Regions from separate parts of the Formivibrio sp. oc-25 genome, predicted to be linked through region 2. Evidence: riboswitches for the same ligand, from Rfam matches in the RefSeq annotation. Region 2 holds a riboswitch; the other holds the start of a gene.
What was found. A riboswitch is a leader RNA that binds a small molecule or an ion and turns the genes downstream of it on or off. The one in region 2 is predicted to bind manganese.
Positions count from the first base shown of each region.

Region 1 (9,809 bases), on a different contig from region 2:
GCTGGCCGATTGCACCTTCAACATGGGCAAGGAGCTCGACAACTACCATGGTCACTATCGCTACTTCGTGGCTGACCATGGCGATCTCGATTACTACTTCATCGCTGGCAACACTCCGGCCGACGTGACCCGCCGCTATACCTGGCTGACCGGCCGCCCTGCGTTCACGCCGAAGTGGGGCATGGGTTATTCCGGTTCGACCATGACCTACACCGATGCGCCCGACGCCCAGGAGCGCATGAACGAATTTCTCGATGGCTGCAAGAAGCACGACATCCTGTGCGATTCGTTCCACCTGTCGTCTGGCTACACCTCGATCGGCCCGAAACGCTACGTCTTCAACTGGAACCGCGACAAATTCCCGGATCCGAAGGCGTTCGTGCACCACTACCTCGATCATGGCGTGAAGCTGTGCCCGAACATCAAGCCTTGCTTGCTGAAGGACCACCCGCGCTTTGAGGAAGCCCAATCTGAGGGCCTGTTCGTACACGATGAAGATGGCACCCCAACCCAGGTGCAATTCTGGGATGAGACCGGCGCCTACCTCGATTTCACCAATCCGAAGACCTTCAACTGGTGGAAAGCACGCGTGACCGATGCCCTGCTGGAATACGGCATGGCCTCGACCTGGAACGATAACAACGAATTTGAAATCTGGAGCGAAAAGCCGCTGGTGCATGGTTTCGGCAAGCCCTTCCGTGCCGCAGAAGCCAAGCCGCTGCATACGCTCTTGATGATCAAGGCATCGAGCGAAGCCCAGCGCGCCTATGAACCGGCCAAGCGCCCGTTCCTGATCTCGCGCGCCGGAGCTGCGGGCATGCAGCGCTATGTGCAGACCTGGTCCGGCGACAACTACACCAGCTGGGAAACCCTGCGCTACAACGTGAAGATGGCCATGGGCCTGGCCTTGTCCGGCGTATCCAACACTGGTCACGATATCGGCGGCTTCTCCGGCCCGGCACCGGAACCGGAACTGTTCCTGCGCTGGGTGCAGCACGGCATCTTCCTGCCGCGCTTCTCGATCCACTCCTGGAACGATGACAAGAGTGTCAACGAGCCGTGGATGTATCCGGAAATCACGCCGTTCATCCGCGATCTGATCAAGCTGCGCTATCGCTTTATCCCCTACATCTACGACCTGCTGTGGCGCTCGCACACCAACTATGAGCCGATGATCCGTCCGACGTTCTACGACTTCCCGCAGGATGCGCGTTGCTATGATGAGAACGACGACATGATGCTGGGCGGCAAGCTGCTGGTGGCCTCGGTGGTCGAACCCGGCCAGCGTGAGCGCGTCGTCTACCTCCCGCAAGGTTGCAACTGGGTGGATTACTGGAGCGGCATGCGTTTTGAAGGCAGCCAAGCCATCACGCTGGCAGCACCGTGGGATCGCCCGCCGCTGCTGGTGCGCGAAAGCAGCATCCTGCCGCTGAACATCGCCGAGCAGCATTTTGCCCAGCCGGCCGATGAGCGCGCCTTTGCCATCTTCCCGCCCGCAGGCGCTGCAGAGTTCAGTGATGAATTCTTCGAGGATGATGGCGACAGCGAAGGCTACCGCCAGCAGCAGTACGGCCTGTGGCAAATCGCGGTCAAGGCGGCAACCGACAGCCTGGATATCCAGGTAACCGCCGCCGGCAACTGCCCGCCCGCAGCACGCGAAATCACCCTACTGCTACCGCTGCAGGAAACCCGTGCACTGGGTTGTGGCACTGCCCGCATCCTGTCGGATTGCCTGGGCAGCCAATGGCGCGAAGTGAAAATCGCTCTGGCATAAAGTAATAAAAAACCGAGGTGTACCAAGCCGACCGGCCCGAACGATTCGGGCCGGCATCACTCAACCGAGAAGAGGTAGCTGCACATGAAAAAAGTCATGATCTCTCCATCCAAGTATGTTCAGGGCGAAAACGAACTGAGCAATCTGGGTGAATACGTTGCCGCGTTCGGCAGCAAAGCCCTGCTGGTCTCCTCAACCGATGACGAAGGTCGCGTTCGCGCACAACTCGATACCGCGGTATCTCGTGCTGCTTTCACCCTGACCTCCGCCGGTTTCAACCTGGAATGCAGCTGGGCAGAAATCAAGCGCATCAAGGCATTGGCCGATGAACAAAGTGCCGATGTCATCATCGGCCTGGGGGGCGGCAAATCGCTCGATACCGCCAAGGCTGTCGCGCATCTGGCCAACAAGCCGGTGATCATTGTGCCGACCATCGCCTCGACCGATGCACCGTGCAGTGCACTGGCCGTGATCTACACCGAACACGGTGAATTCGAAGAATATTTCTTCTTCCGCAACAACCCCAATCTGGTTCTTGTCGATACCGCCATCATTGCCAAGGCGCCGGTACGCTTCCTGGTAGCCGGCATGGGCGATGCGCTTTCGACCTGGGTTGAAGCCCGTGCCTGCGCCAAATCGTTCGCCAAGAACGCCTCGCACGGCCACAGCACCATGGCGGCCAATGCGATCGCCAAGCTTTGCTATGAAACCCTGTTCGAAGATTCGCTCAAGGCCAAGGCCGCCTGCGAAGCCGGCGTGGTCACCCAGGCACTCGAAAACATCATCGAAGCCAATATCCTGCTCTCGGGCCTCGGGTTCGAGAGTTCCGGCCTGGCTGCGTGCCATTCGATCCACAACGGCCTGACCGTGCTGGAAGAAACCCACAAGTTCTTCCACGGCGAAAAAGTGGCTTTCGGCGTTATCGTCCAGCTCGTATTGGAAAATGCCCCGCAGGAAGAACTCGATCGCACCATCAAGTATTGCCAATCCGTTGGCCTGCCGACCTGCCTGGCCGATCTGAGCGTGACCGAAGTGACGCCCGAGAAGATCATGAAGGTTGCCATCGGCGCGACTGCCGAAGGTGAAACCATCCACAACATGCCATTCCCGGTCACCGCCGACATGGTTTGTGCCGCCATCCTTGCCGCTGACAAGCTGGGAGCCCATTGATGAAAAAACTGATCAACAAGGTCGAAGATATCGTTGTCGAAATGTGCGAAGGCATGGTCAAGGCTCATCCCGAGCATCTGGCCTTTAATGCCAAGCACAAGATCCTGAGCCGCAAGCAGCTCAACAAGAACAAGGTCAGCCTGATCTCTGGCGGTGGCAGCGGCCACGAACCGGCGCATGGCGGCTTTGTCGGCAAGGGCATGCTCGATGCCGCCGTGTGTGGCGATATCTTTGCCTCGCCTTCGACCATCCAGGTCTACAACAGCATCCTGCAGACCGAGTCGGACAAGGGCACGCTCCTGATCATCAAGAACTATTCCGGCGATTGCATGAACTTCGATGCCGCTGCCGAGATGGCCGAGGAAGACGACGACATCAAGGTAGCGCGCGTCTACGTCAACGATGACGTGGCGGTGAAGGATAGCCTCTATACCGTTGGCCGCCGTGGCGTAGCCGGTACGATCTTTGTGCACAAGATCGCCGGTGCTGCCGCCGAGGAAGGCCGTGATCTGGCAGGCGTGAAGGCGGTGGCCGAGAAGGTCATCGCCAATGTGCGCAGCCTCGGTTTTGCCTTCACCTCCTGCACCGTACCTGCCAAGGGCTCGCCGACCTTCAAGATCGCCGATGACGAAATCGAATTCGGTGTCGGCATCCACGGTGAGCCGGGCATTGCCCGCGAAAAGATGCAAAGTGCTAGCGAACTGGCCTACCGTATGGTCGAAGCAATTGCCGCAGATCTTCCATACGTGGCGGGGAATGAAGTGGCCTTGATGGTCAACGGCTTGGGCAACACGCCGCTGCAGGAACTGTATCTGCTCAACAACTCGGTGACCCAGGAACTGGAAGCGCGCGAGCTGAAGATCTACCGTACCTTTGTCGGCAATTACATGACTTCGATTGATATGGCCGGCGCCTCGGTCACGCTCTTGAAGCTGGACGACGAACTCAAGGCATTGCTGGATGCCCCGGCCGATACACCGGCACTGAAAGTATAAGGAACACGCATGAGCACCATCCGTAAAGAAAACGTTATCAACACCGTTGCCGCCATGTGCGACATCATCATCGAAAATGAAGTCCCGTTCTGCGAGCTGGATTCCGTGGCCGGTGATGGTGACTTCGGCATGTCGCTGGCCAAGGGCTTCAAGCAGGTCAAGGCCGAATGGAATGATCTGGAAACCGACGATATCGGTGCCTTCCTCAAATCCTGCGGCATGATCATCACCGAACACTGCGGCGGCGCTTCCGGCCCGATCTGGGGTTCGGCCTTCCGTGGCATGGGCAAATATGCCCAGGATAAATCCGAGCTGAACCTGACCGAGCTGGCCGAGATGCTGCAATCGGCCATCGATGCCATCCAGAAGCGCGGTGGCGCCAAGCTGGGAGACAAAACCCTGCTCGATGCCCTGATTCCGCTGGTGGAATCGATCAAGGCCAGCGCAGCCAGCCAGTCTGCCTTGTTGCCGGCATTCCAGGCTGCCGCGCAAGCCGCAGTGGACGGTGCGGAAAAAACCAAGCTGATCAGCGCCAGCAAAGGCCGCGCAAGCTATGTGGGCGAACGCAGTGTGAATTTCCCCGATGCCGGTGCAACAGCAATTGGCGTGATTGCCACCAGGCTCCTGGCCTGCTAAAACACCCCTGTTGGCCCGTACTGCTCATCCGGTACGGGCCATGGGTATCACCGCGACATTCCCTCGCGCATCCCGATCATTCACAACAACGCAAAAACCGGAAGGAGAGACCGTGGCTGCCCCCAAATTCGTTATCGGCAACTGGAAAATGAATGGCTCGCTGCAGGCTAACGCAGCGCTTGTCAGTGCACTTCGTGCTGAATTGCCGCAGCTCGATGCAGCGGTTTCGATGGTGGTTACACCACCCTACCCTTATCTGGCACAAGTGAGTGAACTGCTCGCAGGCAGTGACATTGGCTTGGCGGCACAGGATGCCTCACAGCACAAATCCGGTGCCTATACCGGCGATGTGGCGTGCGGCATGCTCAAGGATTTCGGCACGCAATACGTTCTGCTCGGACATTCGGAGCGCCGTGGCTACCACGCCGAGAATGATGCGCTGATCGCACAAAAGATTCGGGCCGTGCTGGATGCCGGAATGACGCCGGTTTTCTGCATCGGCGAAACCCGCGAAGAACGCGAGGCAGGGGAAACCTGGACGGTGCTCCTGCACCAGCTGGATGCGACCTTCGACCTGATCACGCTTGGTCGCGACAAGCTGATTCTGGCGTATGAGCCGCGCTGGGCCATCGGCACCGGTGTTTCTGCCACGCCGGAAATGATCGAAGAGGTTCATGGCTTCCTGCGCAAATATCTGGTCGCCAAGCATGCACAGGCCGGTGAGGATACGCCCATCCTGTACGGCGGCAGTATGAACGGCAGCAATGCCGCCAGCATTTCCACCATCGCCAATGTCGACGGAGGATTGATCGGGTCCGCATCATTGAAAGCAGAAGAGTTTGTCGCGATTTACCGCGCCGTATTGGCCGCGTAAATATTCTGACAGATATTCGACATTCTGATCATTAAGAATTAGTCGTAATAGCGATTCAAAATCGCATCATTGCCTTCATGCATGAAATTGCCTGGTTTTATTAAAATCAGGCAATTCGTTTTCAGGCAGGAATTCGTTACATTTTCACATCCTGTCTATAATTGACTTCGTTCATTTTGTTTTTTAGTATCACCACGTTCAGTTGAACACCCTCCAAAGGGGAGTAGCTTTCGGTCTTCTCAAGATCGAGATGTAGTCGTCAATACGGAAATTCATTTCCCGGCTATATCGGGCATTGCCAATGCCTTAGCAAGACCTTTGCCGTGCCGGATCCCCGGGGCAATTGTCTTGCGTCCCATATCCTGCGCCTGAGGTTAACAATTGCCAAAGGACATTGTCATGGATATAGCTTCCATCTTCAGCATGCATTTTCTCTCCGCGCTTCTCTCGATTGTTGTTATTGATCTGGTACTCGCTGGCGACAACGCCATCGTTATCGCACTGGCCGCACGCAACCTGCCAGCCCATCTGCAGAAAAAAGCCATTGTCTGGGGTACGTTTGGTGCCATTGCCGTACGCTCACTGATGACCATCATTGTTGTCTGGCTGCTGAAAATCCCGGGGCTGATGCTCGCAGGGGGTCTGGCGCTGGTCTGGATTGCCTATAAATTGCTGGCTGAAAATGAAGATGGTGAATCCGAGCATAAAGGTGGCAGCACGTTCTGGGATGCCATCAAGACCATTGTGATTGCGGATGCAGTCATGGGCCTGGACAATGTTCTCGGCGTGGCCGGCGCTGCGCACGGCAACTTCCTGCTGGTGGTACTCGGACTGCTGATCAGCATTCCTGTTGTCGTCTGGGGCAGTACGCTGGTGCTGAAACTGGTCGAGCGCTATCCGGCCATCATCTATATCGGCTCTGGTGTTTTGGCCTATACCGCAGCCAAAATGATCACCAGCGAAAACCTGCTCAAACCGCTGGTGGCAGCACACCCCGCGCTCATCGTGATCGCCTACGTCATGTCATTCGGCATCGTTCTGGGTGGCGGCCACTATATGCGCATCCGTACCGCCAACGCATAAACATCAGCCATTACCAGCGACGCCAAGCTTCCTGAAGTGCCGCACATGCCTTGCGCATGCGCGGCATTTTCTTTTTTACACACCCGATATCGGCACATTGCCTGCCAAAGTGGCACGCCCCACAAACACAACATATTGATATACTAGACAACACGAACACAACATGATGTGATTTGCAGCAAAAAAACATCCTTTGATCCAAAGCAAATTTTCGTATCGAAAAATGCAAAAATTGCACCCACAAGCAGAAACGAATCCTCTACATTAGCCAGCCATAACCTCGGAAGGTGCCTGCGCAATGGGCACCTTTCGTTTTGTAAAAAAACCGGCAGCCACTGCCTCGAGCCGGTCAACAGGAGATCACGATGCTGAAAGTCACCAAGCGCGATGGCGCCGTTGTGGAGTATGACGGAACCAAGATTGCCAAGGCGTGCGAGCGTGCCGCCCGTGCCGCCCACCATCCCGCGCCGAGCGAACTGGCACTCAGCATCGCACTCAAGGTTGAACAGCAATGCCGAACGCACGACCAGGCCACGCTCGATATCCCGACCATTCAGGAAATGGTTGAAGATGCCTTGATGAAGGATTATCCGGAAGTCGCCCGGATCTATATTGAATACCGCCATGATCGCGATGTGATCCGTACCCGCGGCTCGGCCCTGCATGCCAAGCTGATGGGTCTGGTGCACAAGACCGATGTCGAAGCTACCACGGAGAATGCCAACAAGGATGCCAATGTCTTCCCGGTCATGCGCGACCTGATGGCCGGTATCGTCTCCAAGCAGTTCGCCAGCAACTTCCTGCCCAAGGATATCCTGGAGGCGCACAACAGCGGTGACATCCATTTCCATGATATGGATTACTCGCCTTTCCTGCCGTTTACCAACTGCTGCCTGGTTGACCTGAAAGGCATGCTCGACAAGGGTTTCCGCCTGGGCAATGCCAAGATCGAAAGCCCGCGCTCGATTGGCGTGGCCTGCGCCGTGACTTCACAGATCATCGCGCAGGTAGCCAGCCATCAATATGGCGGTACGACCATCCCGAATATCGATCAGACGCTCGCGCCGTTCGTGCAGAAAACCTATGAAAAGAACCTTGAGGTTGCCCGCGAATACGGCATCGCCGAGGCGGAAAAATACGCGCGCGAACGTACCGAAAAAGAAACCTACGATGGCATGCAGGCGTGCGAATACGAAATCAACACGCTGTTCAGCTCGAATGGTCAGCAGCCATTTGTGACCTTCTCGTTCGGCATGGGAACGAGCTGGCAGGAACGCGCCATTCAGCGTGCCATCCTGCAGATCCGCATCAAGGGTCTGGGCCGTGATGGTATTACGCCGGTTTTCCCCAAGCTGGTGATGTTCCTGGAAGAAGGCATCAACCTGCGTCCGCAGGATCCGAATTACGACATCAAGCAACTGGCGCTGGAATGCACGTCCAAGCGCATGTACCCGGACATCATCTCCACCAAGCTCAACCGCCAAATTACCGGTTCAAGCATTCCGGTATCGCCAATGGGCTGCCGCAGTTTCCTGTCGGCATGGCGCGATGAAAACGGCAAGGAAGTGCTGGATGGGCGCAACAACCTTGGCGTGGTCAGCCTGAACCTGCCGCGTATCGCGATCGAATCGCGTGGGGATCTGGCCCGCTTTGATGAGCTGTTCGAAGCACGCCTGCAGATGTGCTTCAAGGCGCTGATGTGCCGCATCCATCGCCTGGAAGGCGTCAAGGCCAATGTTGCCCCGATTTTGTACTCGGAAGGCGCGTTTGGCCGCCGGCTTGCCCCGCATGACGAGATCATGTCGCTCTTTAAAAATGGCCGCGCCTCGATCTCGCTCGGCTATATCGGTCTGCATGAAGTCGGCCTGCTGATGTTTGGTCAGCACCCCTACGATGATGCTGAGTGCAAGCAATTCCTGCACAACCTGATCAAGCGCCTGAATGCCGCGACCAAACAGTGGCAGAAAGAAACCGGGCTTGCCTTTTCGCTGTACTCCACGCCGAGCGAATCGCTCTGCCACCGTTTCTGCAAATTGGATCAGGAACGTTTTGGCAAAATTGATCAGGTCACCGACAAGGGCTACTACACCAACTCTTTCCACCTGGATGTATTTCGCAAGGTCAACCCGTTCGAGAAAATCGACTTCGAGGCCGGCTTTGCCCAGGATGCCAGCGGCGGCCATATCAGCTACGTGGAACTGCCCAATATGCGCCACAACCTGAAGGCGCTGGAACAGATCTGGGATTACGCCGTGGAACACGTGCCTTACTTCGGCACCAACACACCGGTGGATTCGTGCGGCAAGTGCGGTTTCATGGGCGAAACCCGCGCCTCCGAAGAAGGTTATACCTGCCCGCAGTGCGGCAATAACGATAGCGCATCGCTCTCCGTCACCCGCCGGGTGTGCGGCTATCTGGGCAGCCCGAACGCACGTCCGTTCAATGCCGGCAAGCAGAAGGAAATGATGCGGCGGGTCAAGCATTACGGCGCGGCCACCCTCTAGCAGCGTCCTGGCAGCATGAACTACGATCGAATCTATACCTGCGATCTGGTCAACGGTGAAGGCATCCGGGTTACCCTGTTCGTAACCGGATGCCTGCACGCCTGCCCGGGCTGCTACAACCGCTCCACCTGGGATCGCAAAAGCGGCCAGCCCTTCACCGCAGAAGTCCGGGAAAAACTGCTGGATGCCTGCGCCAGCCATGACGGGCTCAGCCTGAGTGGCGGCGACCCCCTGCATCCGCACAACCGCCCCGCCATTCTCGAACTCTGCCAGGCCTTCAAGCAGCGCTACCCGGACAAGGATATCTGGCTGTGGACCGGCTACCTTTACGAGGAAGTCGCGGATCTTGATATCATGCGCTGGGTGGATGTGGTGATCGATGGCAAGTTCGAACAGGATAATCCCACCACCGAACCCTGGCGCGGCTCGGCCAATCAGCGCCTGATTGTTCTTCAGAAATAAGCTGAAACCCCTTTATTTCCGGTTGCGATGCAAGACATGAAAAACATTCTTCCGCTCTGGGCCCACCCATGGCTCGAAGTCATCACCATTGGGATGCAGATTGCGCTGATCATTCTGCTTGCCATGTTGCTGCGCGCATTGCTGCACCGCTTCATTCGCCGAGTAGGAGGAGAAGGCAAGCTGCCGCTGGACTTGATCATCGGCAGCAGTCGCCTGTCCAGCTTCCTGATCGCAGGAGGTGCGCTACTGCTGATTCTGGATCGGCTGGGCGTATCCGGCACCGTGATCTGGACGGCATTCACCGGCTTTGC
Region 1 covers NZ_JBVVOL010000033.1:576-10,384, reverse strand. The annotation lists gene AC0KVQ_RS14550 (glycoside hydrolase family 31 protein) at 1-1,774, shown strand, start outside; gene AC0KVQ_RS14545 (glycerol dehydrogenase) at 1,859-2,944, shown strand; gene dhaK (dihydroxyacetone kinase subunit DhaK) at 2,944-3,939, shown strand; gene dhaL (dihydroxyacetone kinase subunit DhaL) at 3,949-4,575, shown strand; gene tpiA (triose-phosphate isomerase) at 4,688-5,449, shown strand; yybP-ykoY riboswitch at 5,656-5,757, shown strand; gene AC0KVQ_RS14525 (TerC family protein) at 5,849-6,532, shown strand; gene nrdD (anaerobic ribonucleoside-triphosphate reductase) at 6,898-9,036, shown strand; gene nrdG (anaerobic ribonucleoside-triphosphate reductase activating protein) at 9,052-9,498, shown strand; gene AC0KVQ_RS14510 (mechanosensitive ion channel domain-containing protein) at 9,535-9,809, shown strand, end outside.
Region 1: linked by a shared signal. The riboswitch ahead of AC0KVQ_RS14525 (TerC family protein) and the one ahead of AC0KVQ_RS05275 (TMEM165/GDT1 family protein) in region 2 are both predicted to bind manganese.

Region 2 (9,809 bases):
GATCATTCCGGCTCGCATCACCGGCACCAAGGCCAAATATCAGCGTCAGCTTTCTACCGCGATCAAGCGTGCTCGCTTCCTCGCCCTGCTGCCGTACTCTGATCAACACTAAGCGAGAGGAAACAGAACATGCAAATTATCCTGCTCGAAAAAGTTGCAAACCTTGGCAATCTCGGCGATGTCGTGAAGGTGAAGGATGGCTTTGCCCGCAACTTCCTGATCCCGCAAGGCAAAGCCAAGCGCGCTACCGAAGCCAACCTGCAAGAGTTCGAAGCTCGTCGCGCCGAACTGGAAAAGCGTCAAGCTGAAATCCTGGCCAACGCCCAAGAGCGTGCCGCCAAGCTGGAAGGTGTTTCCGTTACTGTCGGTCAAAAGGCTGGTGTTGATGGCCGTCTGTTTGGTTCTGTAACCAACCAGGACATCGCCGATGCATTCACCAACAGCGGCATCGAAGTCAAGAAGGCTGAAGTTCGCCTGCCGGAAGGTCCGTTCAAGCAAATCGGCGAATACGATGTTGCACTCGCACTGCACCACGATGTCGTTGTAAACGTAAAGGTTGTGGTTCAAGGCGAGCAGTAAGCCAACCACCTGCCTCTGGACTGTAGCCTCTTCGGCTAACGGTTGCACAAAAACCCCGCATTTCACCAATGCGGGGTTTTTCACATCCAGTACCGGTCTGACATCCGGGAAATAGCTTTTCGAACCAATCGTGTATGGTTAAAGTAGCAGGCAAACTTCACGAAAATGATCATGCCCAAACCACTGGAATCCCCACAAATCCGTCGCGTCGTAGCCTTTGGCTTTCTGGTGTTGATCTTTGGCAGCACCCTGTGGGTACTTTCGCCATTCTTCACTGCGCTTGCCTGGGCGGGCATTTTCGCTTATGTAACCTGGCCACTCTACCGCAGACTGAATCATCGCCTGGACAATCGCAGCTCGCTGGCTGCGCTACTGATGACAGCAGGGGTAGCACTGACATTGCTGGCACCATTGGCCTGGGTGCTGATCACGGTTGCCGCTGACCTTGCCACCGCTTCAGCCATGCTGCGCAATGTCATGAGCCACGGTCTGCCACCGCTGCCCAGCAATATCCACAACTGGCCTGCAGGCGAATGGATCATTGCGCAATACAGCGCCATTCAATCAAATCCGGAGTGGCTCCGCGCAAAGATCGAGGCCATTGAACTGGCTGATCCAGCAACCTGGAAAGCCATTGCTGGAAATGTCGGACGTAATCTTGCCAAATTTTCGCTTGCGGTATTTGCCCTGTTTTTCCTGTATCAACATGGCGAATCGGTATCAGCACAATTTGACCGGGTAGCCAGCCATTGGCTGGGAGAATCCGCACGGGGTTATTTGCGAGCAGTGGGCACCACGGTCCACGCTGTGGTATTCGGCATTGTCTTGACTGCCCTCGCTCAAGGCATTCTGGCAGGATTGGGCTACTGGTTTGCCGGAATCAAATCAGCCGCTTTATGGGGTGCCGTGACCGCACTGATCTCACTCATCCCGTTCGCAGGACCCATTGTATGGATCTCATTGTCGATTGGCTTATTGGCACAAGGAGAAACTGCTGCTGCAATCGGCTTGGCTGTGTGGTGTGCCCTGATTGTTAGCTCCGTGGATAATCTGGTACGCCCGCTCGCCATCAGCGGCCCCACTCGCATACCCTTCCTGCTGGTCTTTCTGTCAGTACTCGGTGGCATCAACGCCTTTGGCCTGATTGGCTTGTTTGCAGGTCCGGTTCTGCTCGCTGTCTCCCTAGCCATTTGGCGTGAATGGCTCGAACACACCCGAAGCATCCTTCTGGATGAGAATCCACATCATACGAACCGATCGGATTGACTATCCGAACTACATGCCGACCCTGGTCGACCAGCCCGGAAATGGGTTGCCTTTAACCCAAGACCAGTTTACCCTTGCACCGCTCGCGCGGTAGTCAGTTGTTTTTTACCGCTCACATGAGACCGGTAACCTAATCAACTGATCGCTGCATTTATGTATTTGGCAAGGCAAGTTGCCACCAAGCACTGTAAGGTAAATCACCATGAAAATCGCCCTCATCAACGAAAACAGCCAAGCGGCCAAGAACGAAATCATCTTCAATGCACTCAAGACCGTTGCCGAACCGCTCGGTCACACCGTCTTCAACTACGGCATGTATGGTGCTGAAGATAAGGCTTCGCTCACCTACGTGATGAACGGTCTGCTTGCAGGTATTCTGCTGAATTCAAAGGCTGCTGATTTTGTCGTGACCGGCTGTGGCACCGGCATGGGCGCCATGCTCGCCTGCAACTCGATGCCGGGCGTATTCTGCGGTCTGGTCATCGACCCGACCGACGCCTTCCTGTTCGGCCAGATCAACGACGGCAACGCCATCGCCATGCCGTATGCCAAGGGCTTCGGCTGGGCTGCTGAACTAAATCTGCAAGACTGCTACCGTAAACTGTTCGACGGCGAACGCGGTTTGGGCTACCCCAAGGAACGTGCTGCCATCATGGCCAAGAACCGTGACATTCTGAAGCAGATGAAGGCCGCAGCCTGCAAGGACATGCTGACCGTCCTGAAGGAAGTGGATCAAGACCTGTTGAAGGCGGCTATTGCCGGCGAGAAATTCCAGGAATACTTCTTTGCCAATGCCCAAGACCAGGAAATTGTTGTCTACATCAAGGGCGTACTGGCTGTCTGATAACTGATGGTTTGCATCACCCGGCACGAGTCATAACGGTTCAAGCACCTTATCCGTCTCGTGCCGGTTCAGGCAACACATCACATCTGGGGATCACAGGCCTTTGACAGCGTAAATCGCCAAAGTATTACGCCAATAATCCTGATAATCCATGCCGCAGCCGAACAGGAAACGATCTTCCACTTCCAGGCCGACAAAATCCGCCTTGATGCCAGGCGCCTTGCGCTCATGCAGTTTATCGATCAGTACTGCAACCAATACCTCTTTGGCGCCTTGCTTGCGGCAATGCTCAACGATAGCAGCCAGCGTGTGACCTTCATCCAGAATATCGTCGATGATCAAAACGGTACGACCGCGCATATCACCACGCGGCGGAACCTTCCACTCAATCTCGCCTCCGCTCGTTTCCATCCGATATCGTGTCGCATGCAGATAGGACATCTGTAACGGCAATCTGAGCTTGGGTAGCAATTGACCTGCCAGGATCATGCCACCATTGAGAACGGTATACACGATCGGATTTGCAAGACGCAGGCGCTCGGTCATCTCGGCGCCCATGCGCTCGATGGCAGCCAGTACTTCGGCCTCATCATGCAGACAATCGGCATTTTCGAGAATCGATTCAATTTGTGGTAGTTCCAGAGTCACGGTACCAGTTCCAAAAACAAATGAAAAACAGCGAGGGCATTATCTACCCTCGCCTGGCATGCTTCAACGATTTCAATGACCTTCGAAATCGCACACGGTAAACAGCGGTATGCCTTCTGCGCGGATCAGTTTCGACCCGCCCAATTCGGGCAGGTCGACAATCGCAGCCGCTTCCACCACTTCGGCACCGATACGGGTCAGCAATTTTGAGGCCGCCAGCATCGTACCGCCAGTGGCTACCAGATCGTCGATCAGCAAGATGCGATCACCACTGCAGCAGGCATCGGTGTGGATTTCGACGGTAGCCGAACCATATTCGAGTTCGTATTCCTCTTCAACGGTTTGGTACGGCAGCTTGCCTTTCTTGCGCACCGGAATGAATCCCAGGTTCAACTCATAGGCAACTACAGCCCCCAGGATAAACCCGCGTGCATCAACACCCGCCACATAATCAAGGTTTTGATCCATATAGCGATGGACAAAGACATCGACCAGCACGCGAAATGTCTTTTTGTCCTGCAGCAGCGGCGTGATATCGCGAAACATGATGCCTGGCTGTGGCCAGTCAGGCACAGTACGGATACGTTCGCGGATATATTCGGCGTAGAAAGGCTTGTCCATGACCATCATCAGTTAGCCAAAAAAAGCGAACTTTACCAGCCAAAGCGCAGCAATGACGATGACCGCGATCGAAAGATCCTTGAAACGGCCAGCGAATGCCTTGATCGCCACATAGCTGATGAAGCCAAATGCAATGCCATCGGCAATCGAATAGGTAAACGGCATAGCCAGCGCAGTCATGACTGCCGGCGCAGATTCCGTCAGATCACCCCATTCAATTTCAGCCAGGCCACGGGTCATCAAGACCGCCACGTAACACAGTGCAGGAGCGGTAGCAAAACCAGGAACCGAACCAGCCAGGGGCGAGAACAGCAAGGCGGCCAGGAACAGAATGGCCACCACCAGCGAAGTCAAACCGGTACGACCGCCCACGGCGGTACCTGCGGCAGATTCGATATAGGCGGTGGTCGAAGAGGTGCCAAAAGTAGCGCCGGCGGCAATGGCTACGCTGTCGGCCAGCAAAGCCTTCTTCAGACGCGGCAATTTGCCATCCTTGTCGAGCAGACCGGCACGGTGCGACACGCCGATCAGGGTGCCGGTGGTATCAAACAGGTCAACAAAGAAGAATACGAAAATCACGCCAAGCAGACCGGCATTGAGTGCACCCTGAATATCCATCTGCATGAAGGTCGGGGCCATCGACGGCGGCAGCGAAGCCACACCCTTGAATTCAGACAAGCCCAGCAGCACGGACAGCACGGTGACTGTCAGAATGCCGATGATGATGGAGCCGGGCACGCGACGATATTCCAGCGCCACGATCAGGAAGAAACCCAGGATAGCCAGCAAGGTCTTCGGGTCATGAATACTGCCCAGTGTCACCAGCGTAGCCGGGGATGCCACAATTACGCCGGCATTTTTCAAGGCGATAATTGCCAGAAACATGCCAACACCGGCCGAAATCGCCAGCTTGAGTGAATGCGGAATGGCATTGACGATGGCCTCACGCACCTTGAACAGGCTAACGGCCAGGAAAATGATGCCGGAGATGAAAACCGCCCCCAGCGCCACCTGCCAGCTCACCCCCATGCCCTTGCAAACCGTGAAGGTGAAATAGGCATTCAGGCCCATGCCTGGTGCCAATGCAATCGGGTAATTGGCAACCAGCGCCATGATCCCGGTGCCCAGCGCAGCTGCCAGACACGTTGCCACGAACACAGCATTGAAATCCATGCCCGTGATGGACAGAATCGACGGATTGACAAAGACGATATAGGCCATCGTCAGGAAGGTGGTAAACCCGGCGATAACCTCCGTTTTCACGTCGGTGCCGTTTTCCTTCAGCTTGAACAGCTTTTCCAGCATTACGTTCCCCTTTTATATAAAAAAACCGGTCAGCACCTGCCGACCGGCCGGTTTTTTTACTACCCTGCATCAAATCTGCATGCCAACGCCAAGCAATGCCAGCACGCCAAGTATTGCAAACACTGCACTGGCGGCAAAACGCACATAACGCAATAAATGCATGTGTGCCGAAATCCAGTTGCCAAGAATCACCGCCGGCACATTGGCCAGCATCATGCCCAGCGTCGTGCCCATGACGACTGCGAACAGTGGCGAGTACTTGACCGCCAAAGCCACCGTGGCAATCTGGGTCTTGTCACCCATCTCTGCCAGGAAAAAAGCGATCGTTGTGGCGACAAAGGCGCCATAAGGCTTGACTTCCGCCTCGTCCTCTTCAAGTTTGTCCGGCACCAGCGCCCATGCTGCAATCGCCAGAAAACCCAAACCCACGATCCAGCGCAGCACGCCCGGCGCGATCAGATCGGCCACAAATTGCCCGAACCAGCCTGCTGCATAATGATTGAAGACTGTTGCAACAAAAATGCCGGCAATAATCGGCCGATGGCGACGGAAACGAGCGGCCAGCACCAAGGCCAGCAGTTGTGTTTTGTCGCCCATCTCGGCGATGGTTACAACCAGCGTGGAAAGCAGAAAGGTATCCATGGGAAACAGCATTCCGGGGCAGGCAAATCGACACGAGGCAGCACAGTGCGGCCCACCCCTTGAGCGCACTGAGCAAACCTCGGGTCTTGTCAAACTGATCGATGATCAGCCGGATGCACCATAGGCAAAAAGCCCAAGCATGTTGACGCATCCCCGCGCACAAGGCGGCGACTACTCCCCCGAAGAACAGGAGCGCGCATTGTAACGAGCCCCCAGCAGCCGGGCAACCCGAAATATCAAGCTGCTGCCAATTGCGGGCGCACATGTTCCAACAAGCCACGACAGGCATCTTCAATCAGATCAAGCACGTGCTCAAATCCTTCTTCGCCGCCATAATACGGATCGGGCACTTCCATCCCCACGACATTGCGTGCGAACTCCAGGAAAAGACGCAGCTTATGTTTGTGCTCAAGCGGACAACGTCGATCCAGAATAGCCAGATGGCTGCGATCCATGGCCAGAATCAGATCGTACCGATGAAAATCCTGTTCGTTAACCGGCCGGGCACGCAGAAACGACAGATCATAGCCGCGCCTGCCCGCATGCAATTGCGCGCGCGGATCAGGCGCTTCGCCTGAGTGATAATCAAGCGTACCGGCTGAATCCACCTCGACCAGCGCTTCCAGTTGATGCTGTTGCAGCATTCTGCGCAATACGCCATCCGCAGTCGGGCTGCGACAGATATTGCCGGTACACACAAACAATACGGAAAATTTTTTCATTTCAGCAGCTTGCATCAACCAGAAAATAAATATCCCGACATATCAAGCCCAGCGCGTGGGATGTCGGGAGCCTCAAAATTTTGGCAAGTCTACCACCAATGTCAGGCCAGTTTACCGGTATAAGGGATAGTCCTGACCCTGCAATCAGCCTCGTGTTTTTGCACAAAATCGAATCGTAGCTGCTGCCTCGCCGGCAGTCCCTCGGTTAGAATCCATGCTTTGCCCCACCAGACGCCATCATGAATGTCGGTATTTTCTACGCACTGGGGGCTCATCTTTGCTGGTCTTTTTTCTCGGTTTATTTCAAGCTGCTGGATGAAATCCCCTCATTTGAAGTTCTGCTGCACCGCATGGTGTGGTCGCTGTTCTTTATCGCCATGCTGTTACTGATCTTGCGTCGCAAAAGCGGCTTGCTGCCTGTCCGGCAATCGCCACAAATCATACTGAAGTTTGCTGCGAGCGCCGCACTGCTGGCGATCAACTGGTTCACCTATATCTGGGCCGTCCAATCCGGGCGGGTCATCGATGCGAGCCTGGGGTATTTCATCAACCCGCTGGTCAATGTGCTGCTCGGGGTAATGTTTTTGCATGAACGCCTGCGCCCCATGCAATGGATGGCGATTGGACTGGCCGGCTGCGGTGTTTTGTGGCTGACCATACAGCAAGGCCAACTGCCCTGGGTTTCGCTGATTCTGGCTTTCAGCTTTGGCACGTATGGCCTCTTGCGCAAGACAGCGCCCTTGGGTGCACTGGAAGGATTGGCCATGGAAACCCTGTTGCTGTTTCCGTTTGCCGCCGTGGCCATGCTCTGGCTGATTGGCAAGGGGGAAAGCGGCTTCCTGCATGCCACGCCCGGGATTCAATTTCTGTTGCTGCTGGCCGGCCCCATCACTTCGATCCCGTTACTGATGTTTGCCGCTGGCGCACGTCGCCTGTCCATGACCACGCTGGGATTGATGCAGTACATCAACCCGACCATCGTGCTATTGCTCGGTGTATGGCTGTGGCACGAACCGTTCAGCCAGACCCGGCTGGCGGGATTCGCGCTCATCTGGACAGCACTGTTACTCTATAGCGCCGAAAGTCTGCTCTTCGAAAAACTCAAGAAAGCCTGAAATACCATGCTTAGCTACCGCCATGCTTTCCATGCCGGCAATCATGCCGATGTTCTGAAACACACCATCGAACTGATGCTGCTGCGCTACCTGAACCAGAAGGACAAACCCTGGTGGTATGTCGATAGCCACGCCGGAGCCGGTTGTTATGCGCTGCATGAAGGCTTCGCCGCCAAGAATGCCGAATACGAGACCGGCATCGCACGGCTGTGGGATCGCTCCGACCTCCCGCCGGCACTGGCCGATTATGTGAAACTGGTGAAATCGCTGAATCCGGATGGCAAGCTGCGCTATTACCCTGGCTCGCCGATGCTGGCGGAAAAGGTCATGCGCGCAGATGACAGGCTGCGTCTGTTCGAATTGCACCCGAGCGACAACAAGCTGCTGCAGGAAAATTTTGCCGACCTGGGCAAGCTAGCCATAATCCAGCAGAGCAACGGGTTTGCCGGGCTGAAGGCGGTGCTGCCGCCAGCCCCGCGTCGCGGGCTGATCCTGATTGACCCGCCCTTCGAGGACAAGCGTGATTACCAGACTGTCATCAAGGCGCTGCAGGAAGCCCTGCGACGCTTTGCCACCGGCACCTATGCGATCTGGTATCCGCACCTGCAACGGCGCGAAGTGGCGGAACTGACCGAGAACCTGAAAAAGCTGCCGTGCAAGAACTGGCTGCATGCCGGTCTCAACATTCAGAAGCCGGCAGCCGATGGCTTTGGCATGCATGGCAGCAGCATGTTCATCCTCAACCCGCCCTGGACCCTGCAGCAGGAATTGCAGACCCTATTACCGTGGCTGGTCCAAGTATTGGGGCGGGATCAGGGTGCGGGATTTATTCTGGATTATCGCGAAAACGCCGCTTAAAGCTACCTGAGTCATCACGGCAAATCCGGCAGCTCGGCAAACGCCTGGCGCAAGCTTTCGCCCCACTGGTTGTGGATCAGGTTGAAATACGGATCATCCGTTTCGATGCAGACATGCTGGCCAACCACCAGTGCATCACGCTCGTAAAGCAGCAGATCCAGTGGCAAACCGACCGACAGGTTCGAGCGCAGGGTGGAATCCATCGAGATCAGCGCGCACTTGGCGGCTTCTTTCAGCGATCGCTGGGCATGGATGACGCGATCAATGATCGGCTTGCCGTATTTCGACTCACCGATCTGGAAATAAGGCGTCTCGGCCGAAGCTTCGATAAAGTTGCCAGCCGCATAGATCTGGAACAGGCGCGGTTCCTCGCCGGCGATCTGCCCGCCCAGAATGAAAGCAGCTGCGAAATCGATGCCGAACTCCTTCAAGTGTTCGGCATCGCGCCGCCTGACCTCGCGCAAGGCATCGCCCACGATGCGCGCCGCCTCGAACATCGTGGGCACATTCATCAGGCCATGCTGTTCACCGGCATGAATGCCTTCTTGCAACAACGTCACGACAGCCTGACTGATCGCCAGATTGCCCGAGGTCAGTAAAACCATCATCCGCTCGCCATGGCGCGCGAACACCGTCATCTTGCGGAAGGTATTGATATGATCCACACCCGCATTGGTGCGTGAATCGGACAAAAAAACCAGGCCGGCATCGAGCCGCATGGCCACGCAATACGTCATGCATCCTCCAGTATCAATTACTGCTGCTGAGCGCCGTGGCTCACCAGCACACTCACCGCCATCGCTTCAGCGCCACCGCCTTGGCGTACGCCGCGCACCGGGCAGGCATCAAGATAATCCCGCCCGACCGCCAGGCGACAATGCTCCGGCCCGGTAAAGCGGCCGTGCGTGATATCGAAACTGACCCAGCCGATCCCCTCGACCCATACATCCGCCCAGGCATGGCTGGCTGCATGCAGACTGCCACCCGGATGGATATAACCGCTGACATAGCGCGCCGGCAGATCAACCACCCGGCAGCATGCAATGAACAAGTGGGCGTGATCCTGGCAAACGCCGCTGCCGCGCTGCAGTGCCTGCGCCGCCGTGCTTTGCACATCGCTGCTGCCCGGCACATAAGCAACCCGATCCTGAATCGTACCAATCAGCTTGAACAGCGTATCGATGCGCGTGCCATGTGGTTCCAGATGAC
Region 2 covers NZ_JBVVOL010000005.1:143,665-153,473, forward strand. The annotation lists gene rpsR (30S ribosomal protein S18) at 1-112, shown strand, start outside; gene rplI (50S ribosomal protein L9) at 130-579, shown strand; gene AC0KVQ_RS05250 (AI-2E family transporter) at 751-1,845, shown strand; gene AC0KVQ_RS05255 (RpiB/LacA/LacB family sugar-phosphate isomerase) at 2,048-2,689, shown strand; gene AC0KVQ_RS05260 (hypoxanthine-guanine phosphoribosyltransferase) at 2,783-3,337, opposite strand; gene AC0KVQ_RS05265 (adenine phosphoribosyltransferase) at 3,410-3,964, opposite strand; gene AC0KVQ_RS05270 (NCS2 family permease) at 3,971-5,263, opposite strand; gene AC0KVQ_RS05275 (TMEM165/GDT1 family protein) at 5,333-5,905, opposite strand; yybP-ykoY riboswitch at 5,926-6,090, opposite strand; gene AC0KVQ_RS05280 (low molecular weight protein-tyrosine-phosphatase) at 6,142-6,627, opposite strand; gene rarD (EamA family transporter RarD) at 6,867-7,742, shown strand; gene AC0KVQ_RS05290 (23S rRNA (adenine(2030)-N(6))-methyltransferase RlmJ) at 7,749-8,600, shown strand; gene AC0KVQ_RS05295 (proteasome-type protease) at 8,615-9,337, opposite strand; gene AC0KVQ_RS05300 (transglutaminase family protein) at 9,355-9,809, opposite strand, start outside.